DNA from 2 places in the Burkholderia vietnamiensis LMG 10929 genome. Region 2 is predicted to be linked to the other one. Evidence: riboswitches for the same ligand, from Rfam matches in the RefSeq annotation. Region 2 holds a riboswitch; the other holds the start of a gene.
The links. A riboswitch is a leader RNA that binds a small molecule or an ion and turns the genes downstream of it on or off. The one in region 2 is predicted to bind thiamine pyrophosphate.
Positions count from the first base shown of each region.

Region 1: it holds a riboswitch for thiamine pyrophosphate, as region 2 does, so the genes downstream of both, AK36_RS12075 (FAD-dependent oxidoreductase) here and thiC (phosphomethylpyrimidine synthase ThiC) in region 2, are expected to answer to the same signal.

Region 1 is NZ_CP009631.1:457,532-468,224, reverse strand. It holds gene AK36_RS12100 (glutamate synthase-related protein) at 1-50, shown strand, start outside; gene AK36_RS12095 (glutamate synthase subunit beta) at 136-1,602, shown strand; gene AK36_RS12090 (hypothetical protein) at 1,878-2,120, shown strand; gene thpR (RNA 2',3'-cyclic phosphodiesterase) at 2,117-2,671, shown strand; gene AK36_RS12080 (ABC transporter ATP-binding protein/permease) at 2,784-4,550, opposite strand; TPP riboswitch at 4,820-4,942, shown strand; gene AK36_RS12075 (FAD-dependent oxidoreductase) at 5,177-6,328, shown strand; gene thiS (sulfur carrier protein ThiS) at 6,361-6,558, shown strand; gene AK36_RS12065 (thiazole synthase) at 6,597-7,412, shown strand; gene thiE (thiamine phosphate synthase) at 7,409-8,533, shown strand; gene AK36_RS12055 (ABC transporter ATP-binding protein) at 8,618-9,439, shown strand; gene mlaE (lipid asymmetry maintenance ABC transporter permease subunit MlaE) at 9,436-10,203, shown strand; gene mlaD (outer membrane lipid asymmetry maintenance protein MlaD) at 10,228-10,693, shown strand, end outside.
Region 2 is NZ_CP009631.1:2,955,313-2,966,005, reverse strand. It holds gene AK36_RS23330 (AAA family ATPase) at 1-98, shown strand, start outside; gene arfB (alternative ribosome rescue aminoacyl-tRNA hydrolase ArfB) at 95-499, shown strand; gene AK36_RS23320 (sensor domain-containing phosphodiesterase) at 524-1,816, opposite strand; gene AK36_RS23315 (DMT family transporter) at 2,034-2,960, opposite strand; gene AK36_RS23310 (hypothetical protein) at 3,090-3,338, opposite strand; gene AK36_RS23305 (glycine zipper 2TM domain-containing protein) at 3,550-3,765, opposite strand; gene thiC (phosphomethylpyrimidine synthase ThiC) at 4,033-5,964, opposite strand; TPP riboswitch at 6,089-6,205, opposite strand; gene AK36_RS23295 (pentapeptide MXKDX repeat protein) at 6,470-6,718, shown strand; gene AK36_RS23290 (cytochrome b/b6 domain-containing protein) at 6,863-7,495, shown strand; gene AK36_RS23285 (molybdopterin-dependent oxidoreductase) at 7,525-8,313, shown strand; gene AK36_RS23280 (EamA family transporter) at 8,757-9,947, shown strand; gene AK36_RS23275 (MFS transporter) at 9,967-10,693, opposite strand, start outside.

The DNA.
Region 1 (10,693 bases), 820 kb from region 2:
TGGGCGAGATCGGTGCGAAGAAGGCGGCGAAGCAAGCGCTGGCCGCCTGAGCGACGAACGACATAGCGAATGCCGCGCGCGCCTGACGGCTGCGCGCGGCTCCCCCACCCGATACACCGAACAGAAGAGCACCTTATGGGCAAGGCAACCGGTTTTCTGGAGTTCGAACGCCGCCACGAGGCGTACGAAGCACCGCTCACGCGCGTGAAGCACTACAAGGAATTCGTCGCGGCGCTGACCGACGCGGACGCGAAGGTCCAGGGCGCGCGCTGCATGGATTGCGGCATCCCGTTCTGCAACAACGGCTGCCCGGTCAACAACGTCATTCCGGACTTCAACGATCTCGTTTACCGCCAGGACTGGCAGCAGGCGATCGAAGTCCTGCATTCGACCAACAACTTCCCGGAGTTCACGGGCCGGATCTGCCCGGCGCCGTGCGAGGCGGCGTGCACGCTGGGGATCAACAACGATCCGGTCGGCATCAAGTCGATCGAGCACGCGATCATCGACAAGGCCTGGGCCGAAGGCTGGGTGAAGCCGCAGCCGGCCGAGCACAAGACGGGCAAGAAGGTCGCGGTCGTCGGCTCGGGCCCCGCGGGCCTCGCGGCCGCGCAGCAGCTCGCGCGCGCCGGCCATGACGTAACGGTGTTCGAGAAGAACGATCGCGTCGGCGGGCTGCTGCGTTACGGGATCCCCGACTTCAAGCTGGAGAAGTGGCTGATCGACCGCCGCATGCGCCAGATGGAAGCCGAAGGCGTGACGTTCCGCACCAGCGTGTTCATCGGCAAGGAGCCGCTGCCCGAGTCGATCGGCAACCTCGCGAAGGAAACCATTTCGCCGGACACGCTGAAGGAAGAATTCGACGCGGTCGTGATCGCGGGCGGTTCGGAAACGCCGCGCGACCTGCCGGTGCCGGGCCGCGAGCTCGCCGGCGTCCATTTCGCGATGGACTTCCTGCCGCAGCAGAACCGCGTGAACGCCGGCGACAAGCTCACCGACCAGCTGCTCGCGAAGGGCAAGCACGTGATCGTGATCGGCGGCGGCGATACGGGTTCGGACTGCGTCGGCACGTCGAACCGTCACGGCGCGAAGCAGGTCACGCAGTTCGAACTGCTGCCGCAGCCGCCGGAAGAGGAGAACAAGCCGCTCGTGTGGCCGTACTGGCCGATCAAGCTGCGCACGTCGTCGTCGCACGAGGAAGGCTGCGAGCGCGATTGGGCGGTCGCGACGAAGCGCCTCGAAGGCAAGAACGGCAAGGTCGAGAAGCTGATCGCGGTGCGCGTCGAGTGGAAGGACGGCAAGATGCAGGAAGTGCCGGGCTCCGAGTTCGAGATGAAGGCCGACCTCGTGCTGCTCGCAATGGGCTTCACGCAGCCGGCGGCGCCGGTGCTCGACGCGTTCGGCGTCGCGAAGGACGCGCGCGGCAATGCGCGTGCTGCCACCGAAGGCGAGCGCTCGTACTACACGTCGGTCGACAAGGTGTTCGCGGCCGGCGACATGCGCCGCGGCCAGTCGCTCGTCGTGTGGGCGATCCGCGAAGGCCGCCAGTGCGCGCGCTCGGTCGATGCGTACCTGATGGGGCATTCGGAACTGCCGCGCTGATTTCGGCCGCGAGCAGGTTTCGACGAGACGGGCGTCCGCGAGGGCGCCCGTTTTTTTATGGCAGCCGACCGCCCGTGGTGCGCGGTCGCATCGCGCGCGTCGACGCATCTTCGCGATGCGTCGCCTAATCTGATCACATCGGGTCGCGATGTCATGCGAGCGCCGATCGTTTCCGTTTGCGGTTTTCGGGCGGGCTGCCCGATCCGATCATGTCGTCCCGACGGCGGCGTTCGCGCGGCCGGCGCATATGACCGAGCCCTGTAGAAGGATTGAGGATGAGCGCATCCGTGCCTGGTCTGTTCAACGCCGTCTACGGGATCGTGCCGGCGATGGCGGTCGTCAACTTCGTTGTGATCCTCTCGCCCGGCAAGCATGCGCGTGCCGCGTGGGGAGACTATCGCCGGCAGCGCATCGCTAAGCCGGCGTTCGCGCGCCACACGATCCCGGCACGCGCATGCGTGCTGCCGGCCGGCGCCGATGCGCTGGCCGACACGCGCATCGCGGCGCGCGAATCATGAACGGCGACCGGCTCCGTGCATTCGTCGCGCTGATGCCCGATCGGGCATCGAGCGACGCGCTGCATGCGTTGCCGGTCACGCGCGGCGCACGCCGCACGCCGGCGGCCCAACTTCACGTGACGCTTGCGTTCATCGGCGCGATCGAGCGCCCGCGGTGCGACCTGCTGGCCGCGCGTCTGCCGGCGCTCGCGGCCGCCCACGCGCTGCCGCTGCAGCCGGTCGAGCGGATCGCATGGTGGCCGAGCCTGCCGCGCGCCAGGCTGATCGTGGCCGAACTCGCGGCCGATCCCGCGTGCGCGGCGCTGAACGCGGCGTTGTCTGCGGTGTTGCGCGAGCTCGGCGTGCCGGCCGATCACCGGCCGTTCCGGCCGCACGTGACGCTCGCACGGCTGCCGCGCGACGCGGACGGGCAGCCCGCGCATGGCGGCGCGATCGGCCGGCCGCTCGCGCTGCGCTTCGACGCGCTGACGTTGTTCGAAAGCCGGTTGTCGCACGAAGGCGTGTCGCATGTGCCGATCGTGTCGGCGCCGATCGCGGCTGCGGGCGGGTAGGGCAGAAGGGACGGCGAGCCGGTGCAGCGCGCCGGCTCGTTGCTTCGCTGCATAACGAGTGCAGCGCTAGTCAGGAATGCTGCGCCATGCAGGAGCGCAGCGTTACAGGGCGCTACGCGGCAACCTTGTCGTCGTCGTTCACGCGCTCGACGTTGATCGTGCCGACGTGGAACTCAGCCAGCGCCTCGCGATGCGCGATGCTGACGATCGCCGCTTTCGGCAGCCGTTCGGCGAACAAGTGATAGAGCCGCGCTTCGTTGTCGGCGTCGAGCGCGCTCGTCGCTTCGTCGAGGAACAGGAAGTCGGGCTTGTGCAGCAGCACGCGCGCACCCGCGAGCCGCTGCTGTTCGCCCGGCGACAGCACGCGCGTCCAGTGGCCGGTTTCGTCCAGACGGTCGACGTAGCCTTCGAGGTGGCACGCGCGCAGCGCGTCGCGGCATGCGTCGTCGGTGAAGGCATCGGGCGCGGCCGGATAGGTGAGTGCGGCCTTCAGCGTGCCGATCGGCAGATAGCTCGTCTGCGGCACGAACATCAACCGCGCGCCGACCGGCGCGTCGATCGCGCCGTCGCCGAACGGCCACAGGCCCGCGAGCGCGCGGATGAAGGTGCTCTTGCCGGAACCCGACTTGCCGACCACCAGCCAGCGCGAGCCCGGCTCGATCGTCACGTTGCCGATGTTCGCGAGCGCGGTGCCGTTCGGCAGCGCGAGCTTCAGCGACGACGTCGACAGCTTCGCCGCATCGACGTAGTGCAGGTTGATGCCGCCGTGCTCGGTCGCGGGCGACAGGCTTTCCTTCAGATGCGACGTGCCCATCACGCGCTTGAATTCGCGCAGACGGTTGACGGTCGCGCGCCATTCGACGAGGGTGCCGTAGCTGTTGATGAACCACGAGAACGAATCGCTGACGCGACTGAATGTGTCCGCGATCTGCATCATCGTACCGAACGAAAATGCACCGGCAAAATAGACGGGCGCGGCGGCGATATACGGAAACACATTTGCGATCGTGCTGTAGAAGTTCAATACAAAATTGAGCCGCCTCGTGTACTTCATGAAGGCCCACCAGTTTTCGCGGATACGTTCAAAAAGAGTGCGCGCGTGCGCCTCCTCAAACGCAGAGCCATCGTAGAAGGCGATTTGCTCCGCGTTTTCGCGAACTCGGATGAGGCCAAAGCGCAGATCGGCCTCGACGCGTTGTTGCTGATAGCCGATTGAGATCAGAGGACGTCCCGCTTTTTGTATCAAGTACGAGCCGAATAGCGCATAGATCACCGCCACCCACACCATATACCCGGGAATAACGAGCGTTGTACCGCCGATGGGCAGTGTCAGGGGACCGGCAAGTGTCCAAAGAATGGCAGTGAACCAAACCAGGGTGACGAACGTGGACAGCAAATCGAGGGACAGCGCCAGCGTCGTCGTTGCAAACGACTGAAGATCGTCCGAGATCCGCTGGTCCGGGTTGTCGGCGAGGTGGTCTCGCTCAATGCGATAGAACGCTCGTCCGTTCAACCACTCATCCAGAAAACGATGTGTGAGCCACTGTCGCCAGCGGAAGCCCAGCATCTGACGCAGGTAGCGGCTGTAGACGAACAGGACGATCGACGCGAATGCCAGGCCGCCGAACTGCAGCATCAAATGGGGGAAGTGGTGAGCGTCCTTTGCTTGCAGCGCGTTGTTGAACTTACCGTACCAGGAGTTGAACAGGACGGTGAGCCATACGCTGGCAAGATTCATCGCGACGATCGTGATCAACAGCCCCCACGCGATCTTCCATTCGGACGACACCCAGTAGGGCTTGATGAGGCTCCACGCGGATACCGGGCGCTCGTCCTGCGGCGCGGCGTCGGAGCGGACGGGATCGATCGATTGGGTCATGTGCTTCCTGGTGAGTGGCCGGCGCGCGGGCCGGGCGGACCGGACGCGCGCCGCGATACGAGATGCCGGCGACGAGGTGCCGACCGACAGCGGGCGTCGGGATGGTCGCCCGCGCGCCTTAAACAGCACTTAAGGCCGGCGGTGACGCGGCAACCGGCCGCTCGCGCAGCCGGCCTGCGGGCATTGTGCCAGAGCGGCGCGCTGCGACGGGCGAATTTGCCGCACGGGGACAGTTTGCGGCGCTTTCCGCTTTTATGGTCTAATGGCCGACGACGAAACAGGGGTGCTTCGAGTGCGGCCATGGGTAGTTCCGGGCAACGCTGCGAGGCTGAGAAAGACCCTTCGCACCCGATCCGGGTAATACCGGCGAGGGAAGTTTCTGATCCCGCCGGGCCGCGCTGGCCGCCATCCCACATGGTCAGCGTCCGAGTCCCGCCCGGCCGGCCTTTGCTGCCGGTTTCGTCCTTTTGGGTACGCGCATCGCGCGTTACGGAAGGAATGATGACCGCTCAATCTTCAGTCTTTTTCGCTGTTCCCGATCCGCTGCCGCGTGCGTCTGCACGAGGCGGCGCGCACGCGCCTGCGTCGGCCGTTCAGGCCCGCGCGCTTCGCATGGAGGGCGCACGATGAATCTCCGCACGTCGAACCTCGGCGCGTCGCGCCCGGATTTCGCGGTACTCGGCGGCGGCCTCGTCGGCCGCCTGGTCGCCTGGCGACTCGCCGGCGACGGGCATCGCGTCGCCCTGTACGAGCGCGGCGGCCCCGACGGCGAGCAGTCGGCCGCATGGATCGCCGCCGCGATGCTCGCGCCCGTCGCCGAGGCGGCGAGCGCCGAGCTGCTGATCACCGAGCTCGGTGTCGCGTCGCTCGCGCGCTGGCCGCAATGGCTCGCCGAGTTGCCGGAACCCGTGTTCTTCCAGCATCGCGGCACGCTGGTCGTCTGGCATCACGCCGATCGCGCGGAAGCGCCGCTGTTCGAGCGCCGCGTGCGCGCGAACGCGCCGGCCGAGCTGTTCGACGGCGGCTTCGTGGCGCTGGCCGGCGCGCAGGTGGATGCGGCCGAGCCCGCGCTCGCCGGCCGCTTCGCGCGCGGCCTGATGCTGCCGCGCGAAGGGCAGCTCGACAACCGGCAGGCGCTGCACGCGCTGGCGGCCGGCCTCGCGCAACGCAGCGTCGAGCTGCACTGGCACGCGACGATCGACGACGCGAACCGTCCCGACGCGCATTTCACGATCGATTGCCGCGGGCTCGGCGCGAAACCGGCGCTGCCGGCGCTGCGCGGCATCCGCGGCGAAGTCGCGCGCGTGCACGCGCCCGGCATCGGCCTCACGCGGCCGGTGCGGCTGCTGCATCCGCGCTATCCGCTGTACATCGCGCCGAAGCAGGACGACCTGTACGTGATCGGCGCGACCGAGGTGGAAGGCGAGGACATGTCGCCCGTCAGCGTGCGCTCGGCGCTCGAGCTGCTGAGCGCGGCGTTCTCCGTGCACCCGGCGTTCGGCGAGGCGCGCATCCTCGAACTGAATTCGCAGTGCCGCCCGACGCTGCCCGATCACCGCCCCGCGGTGATCTGGGACGGCGCGACGACGCTCGCGGTCAACGGCCTGTACCGGCACGGCTTCATGATCGCGCCGGAAGTCGCGCAGGCGGCCGCCGCGCTCGCGCAGGCGGCGCTCGGCGGCGCGTTCGCCGATGCCGACGCGTTTGCCGCGTGGCGCGACGCCGCGCGCTGGCCGACGCTCCTTCATCACCGCGACGACGCGCGCCAGCCGGCCTGACGCGCGCCGCCGACCGAATCCGACCGAGCCTCATGGATATCCAGATCAACCAGCAGACCCTGACGCTGCCCGACGGCGCGACCGTCGCCGATGCGCTCGCCGCGTACGGCGCGCGCCCGCCGTACGCGGTCGCGCTGAACGGCACGTTCGTCGCGCGCACGCAGCATGCGGCGCGCGCACTCGCGGCGGGCGACAAGCTCGACGTGGTGCATCCCGTCGCAGGCGGCTGAGCGTCGCCGCGTTGCCCCCGCTCTTCCAGGAAAACGACATGACGTCCCACACTTCCGCCGACGCACTCACGCTCTACGGCGCAACCTTCGCAAGCCGCGTACTGCTCGGCACGTCGCGCTATCCGTCGCTGCAGTCGCTGTCCGATTCGATCGACGCGTCGCGCCCCGGGATGGTGACCGTCGCGCTGCGCCGGCAGATGACGGGCGGCACCGCCGAGGCCGGCTTCTTCGATCTGCTCAAGCGCCACGCGGTGCCGCTGCTGCCGAACACGGCCGGCTGCCAGACCGTCGCCGAGGCCGTGACGACCGCGCACATGGCGCGCGAGGTGTTCGACACCGACTGGATCAAGCTGGAGCTGATCGGCGACGACTACACGCTGCAGCCCGACCCGGTCGGGCTGATCGAGGCAGCCGCGCAACTGGTCAAGGACGGCTTCAAGGTGCTTCCGTACTGCACCGAGGATCTCGTGATCGGCCGCCGCCTGCTCGACGTCGGCTGCGAGGCGCTGATGCCGTGGGGCGCGCCGATCGGCACCGGCAAGGGCGTCGTGAACCCGTACGGGCTGCGCGTGCTGCGCGAACGGCTGCCCGACGTGCCGCTGATCGTCGACGCCGGGCTCGGCGTGCCGTCGCATGCGTGCCAGGTGATGGAGTGGGGCTTCGACGGCGTGCTGCTGAACACGGCCGTGTCGCAGGCCACGCATCCGGAGATCATGGCGCGTGCGTTCGCGCAGGGCGTCGAAGCCGGCCGCGCCGCATACCTGGCCGGCCCGATGGACGCGCGCGAGACCGCGCATGCGAGCACGCCGGTCGTCGGCATGCCGTTCTGGCACCAGGACGGAGGCGGCGCATGAGCGCGCGCTTCGCCGACGCGTTCTGGCCGCCGGCCGACGAACTGGCCGAGGCGGCCGAGCGGATTCGCGCGCGCCTGGGCGACTGGCCGGCCGCGGCGACGCCGTGGCGCATCTGCGTCGCCGCGCCGGACGTGCCGGCCGACGGCGACGTGCTGATCGTGTCGGCCGGCGACCGGGCGGCCCAGGTGCGCGCGTCGGCCGCATCGCGCCCGGCGTCCGCCGACGCGGTCGCGATCGAATTCGACGAGCGCGGCGCGGTGCTGCATGCCGCCGGCGCGCGCCATGCGCTCGAAGGTGCCCATCCGCTCGCCGACGACTGGATCGCCGCGCTCGCGGCGTTCCTCGATTGCGGCTTCGCGCCGCTCGACGCGCTGGTGCTCGCGCTGGCGTGGCGCGACGGCGACGAAACCGGCGACGCGGACCCCTGGCCCGTCGACCCGGCACGATTCCCGCGCGTAGCCGGCCTGCCGGCCGCGCCGGAGCCCGCGTTCCCGCCGTGTCCGGCGCAACTGGGCCTGTATCCGGTGGTGCCCGACGCCGAATGGGTCGAACGCCTGCTCGATTGCGGCGTGCGCACCGTGCAGCTGCGGGTCAAGGGCGCGACTCCGGACGCGCTGCGCCGCGAGATCGCGCGCGCGGTGGCAGCAGGCCGGCGCTATCCGGATGCGCGCGTGTTCATCAACGATCACTGGCAGATCGCCGTAGAAGAAGGCGCGTACGGCGTACATCTGGGCCAGGAAGACCTCGACACGGCCGATCTCGCGACCATCGCGCGGGCCGGCCTGCGGCTCGGACTGTCGAGCCACGGTTATTACGAGATGTTGCGCGCGTTGCACGAGCGCCCGAGCTATCTGGCGCTCGGTCCCGTGTTCGCGACCGCGACCAAGGCGGTCGCCGCGCCGCCGCAGGGCCTCGCGCGGATCGCGCGCTATGCACGCTTCGCGGCGGCCCACGCGCCGCTGGTGGCGATCGGCGGCGTCAGCCTGGAGGCGCTGCCGGACGTGCTGGCGACGGGCGTCGGCAGCGTCGCGGTGGTCAGCGCCATCACGGGCGCGGCCGATTATCGGGCGGCGGTTATTGCGTTGCAGCAATGGTTTGCCCGACAATTTGACAATCGTTGACCGCAGGGCTCGAAACGCCGTCGCGACATCATTCCGATGCAGGCCCTATAATTCGGCGTTCTGCGTAAAAGGACTGTCAGCTCCGTGAGCCCCACTCCTCCCGACACACTGCTGGAACTTCGCGACGTCGACTTCGGCTACGGCGACCGCCTCGTGCTGTCGAACCTGAACATGCGCTTCGGGCGCGGCCGGGTCGTGGCCGTGATGGGCGGGTCGGGTTGCGGCAAGACGACCGTGCTGCGGCTGATCGGCGGCCTGGTGCGCGCGAGCCGCGGCCAGGTGCTGTTCGACGGCGCCGACGTCGGCGCCCAGACGCGCGATGGCCTGTACGCGCTGCGCCGCAAGATGGGCATGCTGTTCCAGTTCGGCGCGCTGTTTACCGACATGTCGGTGTTCGAGAACGTCGCGTTCGCGCTGCGTGAGCACACCGACCTGCCCGACGACCTGATCCGCGATCTCGTGCTGATGAAGCTGAACGCGGTCGGGCTGCGCGGCGCCCGCGACCTGATGCCGTCCGAGGTATCGGGCGGGATGGCGCGACGCATCGCGCTCGCGCGCGCGATCGCGCTCGATCCCGAGCTGATCATGTACGACGAGCCGTTCGCCGGCCTCGATCCGATCTCGCTCGGCATCACCGCGAACCTGATCCGCACGCTGAACGAGGCGCTCGGCGCGACGTCGATCCTCGTCACGCACGACGTGCCCGAATCGTTCGCGATCGCCGACTACGTGTACTTCCTGGCCAATGGCGGCGTGCTCGCGCAGGGCACGCCGGCCGAGCTGCGCGCATCGACCGATCCGAGCGTGCGCCAGTTCATCGACGGCGCGCCGGACGGCCCGTACAAATTTCATTACACGAGCGCGCCGCTGGCGGCGGATTTCGGGCTCGGCGGAGGACGCGCATGATCAGCGCGATCGGACGTTACGTCATCGGCGGCCTCGAGCGCGCGGGCTACGGCACGCGGTTGTTCGTGCGCCTCGTGCTGGAATTCTTCCCGCTGCTGCGCCGGCCTCGGCTCGTCACCAAGCAGATCCACTTCCTCGGCAACTACTCGTTCGTGATCATCGCCGTGTCGGGGCTGTTCGTCGGCTTCGTGCTCGGGCTGCAGGGCTACTACACGCTGAATCGCTACGGGTCCGAGCAGGCACTCGGGCTGCTCGTCGCGCTGTCGCTGGTGCGCGAGCTGGGGCCGGTCGTGACCGCGCTGCTGTTCGCGGGCCGCGCCGGCACGTCGCTGACCGCCGAAATCGGCCTGATGAAGGCCGGCGAACAGCTGACCGCGCTCGAGATGATGGCCGTCGACCCGCTGAAGACGGTGATCGCGCCGCGCCTGTGGGCCGGCATCATCGCGATGCCGCTGCTCGCGGCGATCTTCAACGCGGTCGGCGTGCTCGGCGGCTATTTCGTCGGCGTGGTGCTGATCGGCGTCGATCCGGGCGCGTTCTGGTCGCAGATGCAGGGCGGTGTCGAGGTCTGGGCCGACGTCGGCAACGGCGTGATCAAGAGCATCGTGTTCGGGTTCGCCGTCACCTTCATTGCGCTGTTTCAGGGGTATGAAGCGAAGCCCACGCCCGAGGGCGTGTCGCGCGCGACGACCAAGACGGTCGTGTTCGCGTCGCTCGCCGTACTCGGCCTCGATTTCCTGCTGACCGCGCTGATGTTCAGCTAAGCCTCAGCCAAGCCAAATTTTGGAATGACGATGAAAAAGACTGCTCTCGACTTCTGGGTCGGCCTGTTCGTGGTGGTGGGCTTCCTTGCCGTGCTGTTCCTTGCGCTCAAGGTCGGCAACATGAGCTCGCTGTCGTTTCAGCCGACCTACTCGGTGCGGATGAAATTCGACAACATCGGCGGGCTGAAGCCGCGCGCGGCCGTGAAGAGCGCGGGCGTCGTGGTCGGCCGCGTGAAGTCGGTCGGCTTCGACACCAACACGTACCAGGCGGTCGTGACGATCGACGTCGACGGCCAATACCAGTTCCCGAAGGATTCGTCGGCGAAGATCCTGACGTCCGGGCTGCTCGGCGAGCAGTACATCGGCCTCGATCCGGGCGGCGACACGGAAATGTTGAAGTCGGGCGATACGATCACGATGACGCAGTCGGCGATCGTGCTCGAGAACCTGATCGGCCAGTTCCTGTACAGCAAGGCGGCCGACGCGGGCG
Region 2 (10,693 bases):
TGGCGCAGGCGGTTGCGACGCGCACGCAGCGCGACTCGGGGCTGGCGGCCCGCGTCGACGAGGCGCTCGCGCGCCGCCGCACGGAGACGTCACGATGATGATCCGCTACACGCTCGATCCGGCCGACGTCGAATGGACGGCCGTGCGCGCGCAGGGCGCAGGCGGCCAGAACGTGAACAAGGTGTCGAGCGCGATACACCTGCGTTTCGATATCCGCGCGTCGTCGCTGCCGCCGGTGCTCAAGGAGCGGCTGCTCGCGCTGTCCGACCAGCGCATCACGCGCGACGGCATCGTCGTGATCAAGTCGCAGGAGTACCGCACGCAGGAGAAAAACCGCGAGGCGGCGCTCGCGCGGCTCGACGCGCTGATCGGCAGCGTCGCGTTCACGCCGCGCGCGCGGGTCGCGACGCGGCCGACGCGCGCATCGAAGGAGCGGCGCCTCGAGCACAAGTCGCGCCGCAGCGTCGTGAAGTCGGGAAGAGGGAAGGTGATCGACTGACGAAATGCAGCGCCACAGCTCCCCCTACCGCATCACCGTGCCCGCGCGGTCGAGTACGAAATCGACGCAGAACACCACGAGACGGCCTTCCGCGCGAATCGCGACGGCTGCCGTATAGCAGTCGCGGCCTTCGGTCAGCGAGAAGTGCGGGCCCATCAGCGCAACGCGGCCCGGCGCGGCGATCGCGCGCTGGAAGTACGGGCGCCGCGACCAGTTGCTGTGCGTTTCCGGGAACAGCGGCGACAGCCGCGTGCCGACAGCCTGACCGGCGTCGACGCGCGCGCCGATCGACGGCAGAAACTGTTCGCCGATCTCGTCCGTGACGAACACGCGCCGCGCCGCCGGCACCGTGAACACGCGCTGCGCGGCTTCCTCCAGGCTGCCGCTCGCCGCAAACGTCGCCGCCCCGGTGAGCACCAGCCGCTCGATCGCATCGAAGCCGGGCTGCCCGTCGCTGGCGGGCCGATGCCGCTGCGCGATGAAACGCCGCCATGCGGCGTCGAGCAGCGCGGGCGCCGCCGCGCTCGCTTGCGCGATCGACGCATCCGGCTGGCCGAACCAGAAGCCCTGCACGAAATCGATGTCGGCTTCCATCAGCGTCTGCAGCGCGTCGTCGCTTTCGACGCCTTCGGCGAGCACCATCGCGCCGGCCTGATGCAGCATCGACACCAGGTGATACATGATCCGCCGATCGTCGGCCGACGAATTCGCGCGCTCGACCAGCGAGCGGTCGAGCTTCACGATATCGGGCCGCGCGCGCCACACGCGGTCGAAATTCGAGAACCCGGTGCCGAAATCGTCGATCGCGATCAGGAAGTCACGGTGGTGAATCATGTCGATCGTGCGGGCGAGCGCCGCTTCGTCGCGCGCCCGCTTCTCGACGACTTCGAGCACGATGCGGTTCGGTGGCAATCCGAAATGCCGGCACAGCGCGTCGACGAAACCGCGCTGCACGAGGCCCGAATCGAGCACGCGCGGCGTCACGTTCAGAAACAGCCAGCCGTCGCCGATGCGTTGCGCGACGAAGTTGGCCGTATGCAGGCAGCGCGCGAGCCGGTCGAGCAGCAGCACGTCGGCCGCCGCGCGCGTGCGGTCGAAGAGCGCCGCCGGCGACCTCAGCGCGCCATTTTCGTCGACGACGCGCAGCAGCGCTTCGTAGCCGACCACGCGCTTGTGCGTGATCGACAGCACCGGCTGGAACACGCTGCGCAGCGTCGTGTCGCGGTAGGTTGCCACCCAGCCGCCGGGCGTCGGCGTCAGGCGTTCGAGCAGGGAGTCGAGCGAGAGTTCGCGGGGGAGGTCGCGGGCAGGCTTCATGGCGAAGACGCCCTGCGGCGATCGGCGAGACGGTCTCGTGCGCGCCGCGCCGAAACCGTCGCACGCGCGGGTGGACGCAAAAGAACGCGGTGCATCGTAACCGCCTTGTGCGGATGAGTGCTGCGAGTGTAACGGCAAGCGCGCGCCGTGCGTATCAGGGAAACTCCAGACGCAAACGCTACACCGGCGCGCGGCGCAGGCGTCAGCCGCACGCCGCTCAGGCCGCCTCGCCGCCGCGCGGGCCGAAGCCCGGAATCCGTCTGATCACGCCGGTCGCGAGCGCGGTGCCGACGAGCACGATCGCGCAGCCCTCGATCATCACGATCGACACGCGTTCGCCGAGGAACAGCGCACCCCACAGCAGGCCGAAGACGGGGATCACGAACGTCACCGTGATCGCACGGGCCGGACCGATGTGCGCGATCAGGTAAAAGAAGATGAAATACGCGACGCCGGTGCAGGCGATGCCGAGCGCGAGCACCGCGCCCCACGCATGGACGCCGATCGCCGCGGCAGGCCACGTCGCGATCGCGAACGGCACCAGCAGCACCGTCGAGCCGATCATGCTGCCGGTCGCGTTGACGAGCGGATCGACGCCGCTGAGCTTGCGCTTCGTGTAGTTGGCCGCGATGCCGTACAGCAGCGTCGCGCCGAGCGCGGCTGCCGCGGCCAGCACGGTGGCGGTGGCGCCGGTCGCGCCGCGCGCGCTGGCGACCTGATCCCACACGAGCGTCAGCACGCCGGCAAAACCGATCACGAGGCCGAGCGCGCGCGGCAACGACAGTTTGTCCTTCAGCCACAGGTAGGCGACGAGCGCGCCCCACAGCGGCGTCGTCGCATTGATCACCGACGTCACGCCGGCCGACAGCGTCAGTTCCGCAAACGCGAACAGGCAGAACGGCGCGCCCGAGTTCAGCACGCCGACGACGAACAACGGCCACGCATGCCGGCGCAACCGCGCGCCGAGATCGGCGGGCTTGAAGCGCGTGAGCGCGAGTCCCGTGAGGAACAGCGCTCCGATGCCCACGCGCAACGCCATCAGCGGCGCGACGCCGAATTCGGCGACGCCGATCCGGATGAAGAGGAACGACGCACCCCACAGGGCAGCGAGGACGGTCAGCAGAAGGGCGTTCTTGGGCGACATCGGGCGGCCGGCGAGAGGAGGAATGCGGTGGATGTTACACCGCAGGATCGCGCGTTCGTTTCACGATCGGATGAAACGACAAGAAACGGGACCTCGGCGCGCGCGCCCGCCCGGCCGCGCCGCGGTGCATCAATGGTGGCGCCAGCCGCCGCGGCCGCCGAAGCCGAAGTTCAGCGACACGGCCGGCCCCCAGTAACCGCCCCACGCCGGCCCGTAGACGGGCGCCGGATAGTAGTACGCGGGGTTGGGCGCGACATACACGGGCGCCGGCTGCACCGGCGTGGCCGCGTAATAACCGGACGAATAGTAGCCGTAAGGGTAGTAGCAACCGGCGAGGGCTGCGCATGCGAGCGCCGTGGCGACGAGGGTCCTGGTCATGATGTTTCTCCGGCGGGAGCCGATGCTTCAGCTTAGCCCGCACGGCGACGCATCGGCGAGCGAAAGGGTAACGGCGCGTTTCCGGGGGCATCGCCGCGCAATGTGCCAATGCGTGCCCGCCAATGCGAAACGGCGTTTCCGCACCGCGGAAACGCCGTTTTGCCCAAGCCGCCGCGCGCGGCGGCGACCTGGAATGAGCCTGAGCGTACGCTTACTTGCCGACCTGGTTGCCGATCAGGCCGCCAGCTGCCGCGCCGCCGAGCGTCGACAGCGCGTTGCCGCCGATCGCCGCGCCGGCCACACCGCCGACGCCTGCGCCAATCGCCGTATCGCGCTGACGGCGCGTCATCGAATCGCAGGCCGACAGGCTCGCTACCGTCGCGACGAGGAGCGCGCATACCCCAAAACGCCGAATCGAGTTACGCATGATCGTTGTCCTTGTGGTAGTGGAGGGAGGTCGCACGACCGTATCGAGGCTGTGCATATGGCCAATCTACCCGCCGTCCCGTCATGCTGCTGTAAGGACTTGTTAAGGCTCGGGCGCTTTCGTAATGAATTGTTTCTCGCCCGCGGGCAGGCATGCGCGATGCGACGAACGCGCAAAACAAAGCCCGCTCGAAAGCGGGCTCGTGCAGGCGTCGGCAGACGTGTGCGGGGCCGCGGCCCGTGCGAGCCGCGGCCTCCGCATGTCCGCTTACTGGCGGTGATAGATCTCCGCGCCGGTCTTCACGAACTCGACTGCCTTGACTTCCATGCCCTTCTGCAGCGCTTCGGTTTCCGACACGCCCTGTTGGGCGGCGAACTCGCGCACGTCCTGCGTGATCTTCATCGAGCAGAAGTGCGGCCCGCACATCGAGCAGAAATGCGCGACCTTCGCCGAATCCTTCGGCAGCGTTTCGTCGTGGAATTCGCGCGCCTTGTCCGGATCGAGGCCGATGTTGAACTGGTCTTCCCAGCGGAACTCGAAGCGCGCCTTCGACAGCGCGTTGTCGCGCACCTGCGCGCCCGGGTGACCCTTGGCGAGGTCGGCGGCGTGCGCGGCGAGCTTGTACGTGATGATCCCTTCCTTCACGTCGTCCTTGTTCGGCAGCCCGAGGTGCTCCTTCGGCGTCACGTAGCACAGCATCGCGGTGCCGAACCAGCCGATCATCGCGGCGCCGATGCCCGACGTGATGTGGTCGTAGCCCGGCGCGATGTCGGTGGTCAGCGGCCCGAGCGTGTAGAACGGCGCTTCCTTGCACCAGTCGAGCTGCAGGTCCATGTTCTCCTTGATCAGCTGCATCGGCACGTGGCCGGGGCCTTCGATCATCACCTGCACGTCGTGCTTCCACGCGATCTGCGTGAGCTCGCCGAGCGTCTTCAGCTCGCCGAGCTGCGCTTCGTCGTTCGCGTCGTAGATCGAGCCGGGGCGCAGGCCGTCGCCGAGCGAGAAGCTCACGTCGTACGCCTTCATGATCTCGCAGATCTCTTCGAAGTGTTCGTACAGGAAGCTTTCCTTGTGGTGCGCGAGGCACCACTTCGCCATGATCGAGCCGCCGCGCGATACGATGCCCGTCATCCGGTTCGCGGTGAGCGGCACGTACTGCAGCCGCACGCCCGCATGGATCGTGAAGTAGTCGACGCCTTGCTCGGCCTGCTCGATCAGCGTGTCGCGGAAGATTTCCCACGTGAGGTCCTCGGCCTTGCCGTTGACCTTCTCCAGCGCCTGGTAGATCGGCACCGTGCCGATCGGCACCGGGCTGTTGCGGATGATCCACTCGCGCGTTTCATGGATGTGCTTGCCGGTCGACAGGTCCATCACCGTGTCGCCGCCCCAGCGGATCGCCCACGTCATCTTGTCGACTTCCTCGCCGATCGACGACGTGACGGCCGAGTTGCCGATGTTCGCGTTGATCTTCACGAGGAAGTTGCGGCCGATGATCATCGGCTCCGATTCCGGGTGGTTGATGTTCGCCGGAATGATCGCGCGGCCGCGTGCGACTTCGTCGCGCACGAACTCGGGCGTGATCTCGGCGAGCGCGTTCGCGCCGAAGGCCGCGGCGCCGAACGCCTGGCCCGGGTGCTGACGGCCCATCATCGCGGCGAGCTTCGCGCCGTTCGGGCCGCTCGCCTTCAGATTCTCGAGATACTCGGCGCGGCGCTGGTTCTCGCGGATCGCGATGTATTCCATTTCCGGCGTGATGATGCCCTGACGCGCGTAGTGCATCTGCGTGACGTTCTTGCCCGCCTGCGCGCGGCGCGGATTGCGGTGCAGGCCGGGGAAGCGCAGGTCGGCGGTGGCCGGGTCGGCCGCGCGCTCGCGGCCGTAGCCGCTCGACAGGCCGTCGAGCACTTCGGTGTCGCCGCGCGCTTCGATCCAGCGCTGGCGCAGCGCGGGCAGGCCCGCGCGGATGTCGATCTTCGCGTCGGGGTCGGTGTACGGGCCCGACGTGTCGTACACGTAGATCGGCGGATTCTTTTCGCCGCCGAAGCCGGTCGGGGTGTCGGCCTGAGTGATTTCACGCATCGGCACGCGGATGTCGGGCTGCGAACCGGTTACGTAAACCTTGCGCGAATTCGGCAGCGGGGCGACGGCAGCGGCGTCGACGTGGGCGTCGGCGGACAGAAACTTCGGATTGGCGTTCATGCAATCTCCTGTGTGAGCGCCGGGCAGGCGCTTCTGCGCAGGCCCGGAGCCCTTGACGAATGTGGGGCTCGAGCTAAGCAGGAGACGACGCTTGGTGAGGCGGCGGATTTCGTCAGGAGGATGGCGGCGAAATCCGTACGCTTCCCTGCGCTGGCATTATCCAGATCAGGTTCAAAGGGTATTTCTCACCCGCAATGCCGGTTGTTTGACCGGGCGCATTGCAGGACCCCCGCGTTAGCAGCGCACAAGATACACCGGCTTCGCAGCGGTTTCAACCGGCAGCCGGGCGCCGCCGCGGTGCGCCGCAGCATGGCCGCCGCCGCGAGCGCCCGCGCGGCCGGCAGCACGCCGCGCCGCCGCAGCGCGTTCGCGCGTCGCGGGCGGGTGCGAAGCGGTGCAACATCGCGCGCGTTTGCGCGGCCCAAAAAAATTTCGCGGCGGCTGTCATTTCCGGCGATGTCGTTCGTCTATTCGGCTCCTCGAACCCATGTTGTGGAGAAATCTGATGAAAAACGTACTGATCGCCGCCTGTGTCGCCGCTTTCGCCGCGCTTGCAACGAGCGCTTACGCGCAGAACGACGCGATGTCGCAGGGCGCGTCGTCGATGTCGAAGGACGCGATGGGCCACGATGCGATAAAGAAGGACGGCATGAAGAAGGACGCGATGAAAAAGCACGACGCCATGAAGCCGGATGCGATGTCGCACGATGCGATGGGCAAGGCGTCGGGCGACAAGATGGCGCCGTCGAACTGACGCAACCGTACGGGCGCGTGGCCGCCGCGTGCGCAGCACGCCGGCCGGTTGCGCGTCGCGCTGCGCTGCGCGTGTCGTGGCGTGGCGCATCGTGCCGCGTCGTGCCCGTCCGCATCGACGCGGACGCTATCCGGAGTGTTCATCATGCCAACCCTTCCCGCCATCGGCCACGCGGCGGCCCCGCGCCCCGCGCGCCCGATTCATCCGCTGTGGGTGCGCGTGAGCCACTGGCTCAATGCGCTCGCGGCGATCCTGATGGTGCTGTCCGGCTGGCGCATCTACGATGCGTCGCCGATCTATCCGCCGTTCGTGTTCGCGCACGGCATCACGCTGGGCGGCTGGCTCGGCGGCGCGCTGCAATGGCATTTCGCGGCGATGTGGCTGCTCGTCGGCAACGGGCTGTTCTACCTGACGATGTCGATCTCGACCGGACGCGTCGCGCGCAAGATGCTGCCCGTCACGCCGCGCGCGGTGTGGCGCGACCTGGGCGCCGCGTTGCGCGGCCGGCTCGCGCACGACGACCCGAGCGTCTACAACGCGGTGCAGCGTGCGGCCTACCTGTTCGCGATCGCCGATCTGACCTTGCTCGTGCTGTCCGGGCTGACGATCTGGAAGTCGGTGCAGTTTCCGCTGCTGCGCGCATCGTTCGGCGGCTACGACAACGCGCGCATCGTGCATTTCTGGGCGATGACGCTGCTCGTCGCGTTCGTCGTCGTGCACGTCGCGATGGCGTTGCGCGTGCCGCGCTCGCTGCTCGCGATGCTGCGCGGACGCTGATTCGTCTGCTCACGATCGAGGAACTCATCATGTCCGAATCCGAATCCCCCGGCGAGCGCCGGCCGTGGACGCTCGACCGCCAGTCGCTCGCGCTCGACGTGCGGCGCGAGCTCGAAATGCCCTCCCGGCGCCTGTTCAACCGGCGCATCCTGACGCTCGGCGGCCTGACGATGCTGAGCGGCTGCACGCTGCACGACGATGCGTCGGTGAACACGTTTCTCGAGCAGGTGTCGCGCATCAACGATCGCGTGCAGGCGTGGCTGTTCAGCGGCGAGCGACTCGCGCCGACCTATACCGAGGCCGACATCACGCGGCCGTTCCCGTTCAATGCGTACTACGGCATCGACGAGGTGCCGCACGTCGACGCGTCGACCTACCGGCTCGTGCTGTCCGGTCGCGTGACCGGCAAGCGCGTATGGACGCTCGACGAGCTGCGCGCGCTGCCGCATGCGGAGCAGATCACGCGGCACATCTGCGTCGAAGGATGGAGCGCGATCGGCCGCTGGGGCGGCACGCCGTTCGGCGCGTTCCTCGCGCGCGCGGGCGCCGATACGCACGCGAAGTACGTCGGCTTCAAATGTGCGGACGACTACTACGAGAGCATCGACATGCCGACCGCGCTGCACCCGCAGACGCTGCTCGCGTTCGACTACGACGGCCGCCGCCTGCCGCCGGAATTCGGTTTCCCGATGAAGCTGCGGATGCCGACCAAGCTCGGCTACAAGAATCCGAAGCACATCATGGAGATCTTCGTGACCGACACCTATCCGGGCGGTTATTGGGTCGACCAGGGCTACAACTGGTTCGGCGGATCGTGAGCGGCGGGGCGGTGCGAGGCGCGCTGCGTCACGGCTGCGCACCGCGCGCGATGGTGGGCGATGGTGCGTGATGGTGGGCGGCGTCGCGCAGCGGCCGCCCCAGCCAACCGTCGACACACGCCCGACCTACCCGCACCGCCGCATCTCACCCGTGCCGCGCCCGCAAATGTCGCGCCGAAACGTCAGTCGACATCCTTTCGGCCGGGCCGGGCGATCCTTTCGAATCCTTGATGCCATAATGCCGGGCATGCGCGCACGATGCCGTGCGCGCACATCTTGTCCGACCCTCTGCCGCCGCTTGCCGGTTCCTATTCGTCGCCGTTCGCACTGTCATGTCGTTCCGCACGCTCGTCCCCGCTTTCCCGGTCCCGTCTGGGCCGCTTGCCGGTTGCTCCGGTGTCTTGCAGCGGAGCGCGCCACCTGCCGTGCGGGCGGGCTGAACGATGACGCCACTCGACCGTCTGCTGGATTTCCTCGCCCGGCTGCCCCGACTGCCATTGCGCATCCGCCTGCCGCAAAGCCGCGGCGGCCGCGTCGCACTGGCGCTGGTTTTCATCTACTTCGTCTGGGGCTCGACCTACAGCGGCCTGCATTTCGCGCTGCAGTCGTTTCCGCCGCTGCTGCTGTCGGGCCTGCGCAACCTGCTCGGCGGCATCGGGCTGTTCGTGTTCGCGCTGCGCCGCAAGCCCGCGCGGCCGACGCTCGTCGAAGTCCGCAACTCGGCGATCGTCGGCACGATGCTGGTCGCGCTGTCGTCCGGCACGATCGCGCTGGGGATGCGCACCGTCAGCAGCGGCTCGGCCGCGGTGATGGTCGCGACGGTGCCGCTCTTTGCCACCGTGATCGCGGCGGTCGCCGGGCGCCCGGTCGCGCGAGGGGAGTGGGCGGCCGTCGCGCTCGGGATGGTCGGCATCGTCGTGCTGAACTCGGGCGGCGGCGGCGCCGCCAACTCGGCGCTCGGCACCATCTGCGTGCTGGCCGGCGCGCTGTTCTGGGCAGGCGGCGCGCATCTCGCGACACGGCTGAAGCTGCCGTCCGACCTGTTTCTGTCGACGTCGCTGCAGATCGGCCTCGGCGGCCTGATGTCGACGCTCGCCGCCTGGCTGATGGGCGAGCGCATCGAGCAGCTGTCGGCCGGGCCGGTGTTCGCGTTCATCTACCTGATGGTGTTCTGCACGATGGCCGCGTATGTCGCCTACGGCTATCTGATCCGCCATACGAGCCCGATCATCGCGAGCAGCTGCATGTACGTGAATCCGATCGTCGCGGTCGCGCTCGGCGCGCTGATGCTCGGCGAACCGGTCACCACGGCGACCGTCGTCGCGACGGTCGCGATTCTCGGCAGCGTCGGGCTGTCGTTCGTGTTCGATCCGGCGCGCCGGCCGGCGGCCGACGCTTCGCCGGCCATGTCGTCGGCCACGTCGCCGGCCGCCGTCGAGCTGCAAGCCGGCGCTGCGGCCGCGCCGGATCAGCCGTCGATGCCCGAGCCCGCGCCGATCCTCGCGCCGTCGGCCGTGCCGCTGGGGGTGCCGGCGCCGGGCGCCGTCGTCGATCCGGCCGCGGTGGTCGAGCCCGCGTCGGTGTTCGCCGTGCCGCCCGCGGACCAGCCGGCCGCCTCGCGCACCGACGCGTGACGACGCCGCGCGGCGCCGCTCAGCTTCGGCGTGCGCCGCGGTGGTGGCACCATCCGGCGAGCGCGGTAAACAGCAAGCCGGCCGTGCACATCCCGATCCAGCCGAACGCATGCCATGCGGCGACGCCGATCGACGAGCCGAGCGCGCCGCCGATGAAGTAGCACACCATGTAGACGGTGTTCACGCGGCTGCGCGCGTCGGGCTTGAGCGCGTAGATGCGCGACTGGTTCGAGATCTGCGCGGCCTGCACGCCGACATCCAGCACGATCACGCCGATCACGAGCCCGACGAGGCTCGTGCCCGACACCGCGAAGATCGCGAACGACACCGCGATCAGCGCAATCGCGAGCGAGATGATCGTGCGCGGGCCGCGCTTGTCGGCGAAGCGGCCCGCATACGGCGCGGCCAGCGCGCCGGCCGCGCCGACGATCCCGAACAGCCCGGCGACCTGCGGGCCGAGATGGAACGGAGCGCCAGCGAGCAACAGCGTGAGCACCGGCCAGAACGCGCTGAACGCGGCGAACAGCGCGCCGCCTGTCAGCGACGCATCGCGCAGCCCGCGCAGTTCGACCGCCAGATGCCACATCGAGCCGAGCAGCTTGCCGTACGACAGCGTCGACGTCGGCGTGCTGCGCGGCAGGCGCAGCACGATCACCGCGGCGAGCACGACGAGCGCGGCGACCGACGCGCCGAACACCGCCCGCCATCCGAAATATTCGGCGACGAAGCCGGCCGCCGTGCGCGCG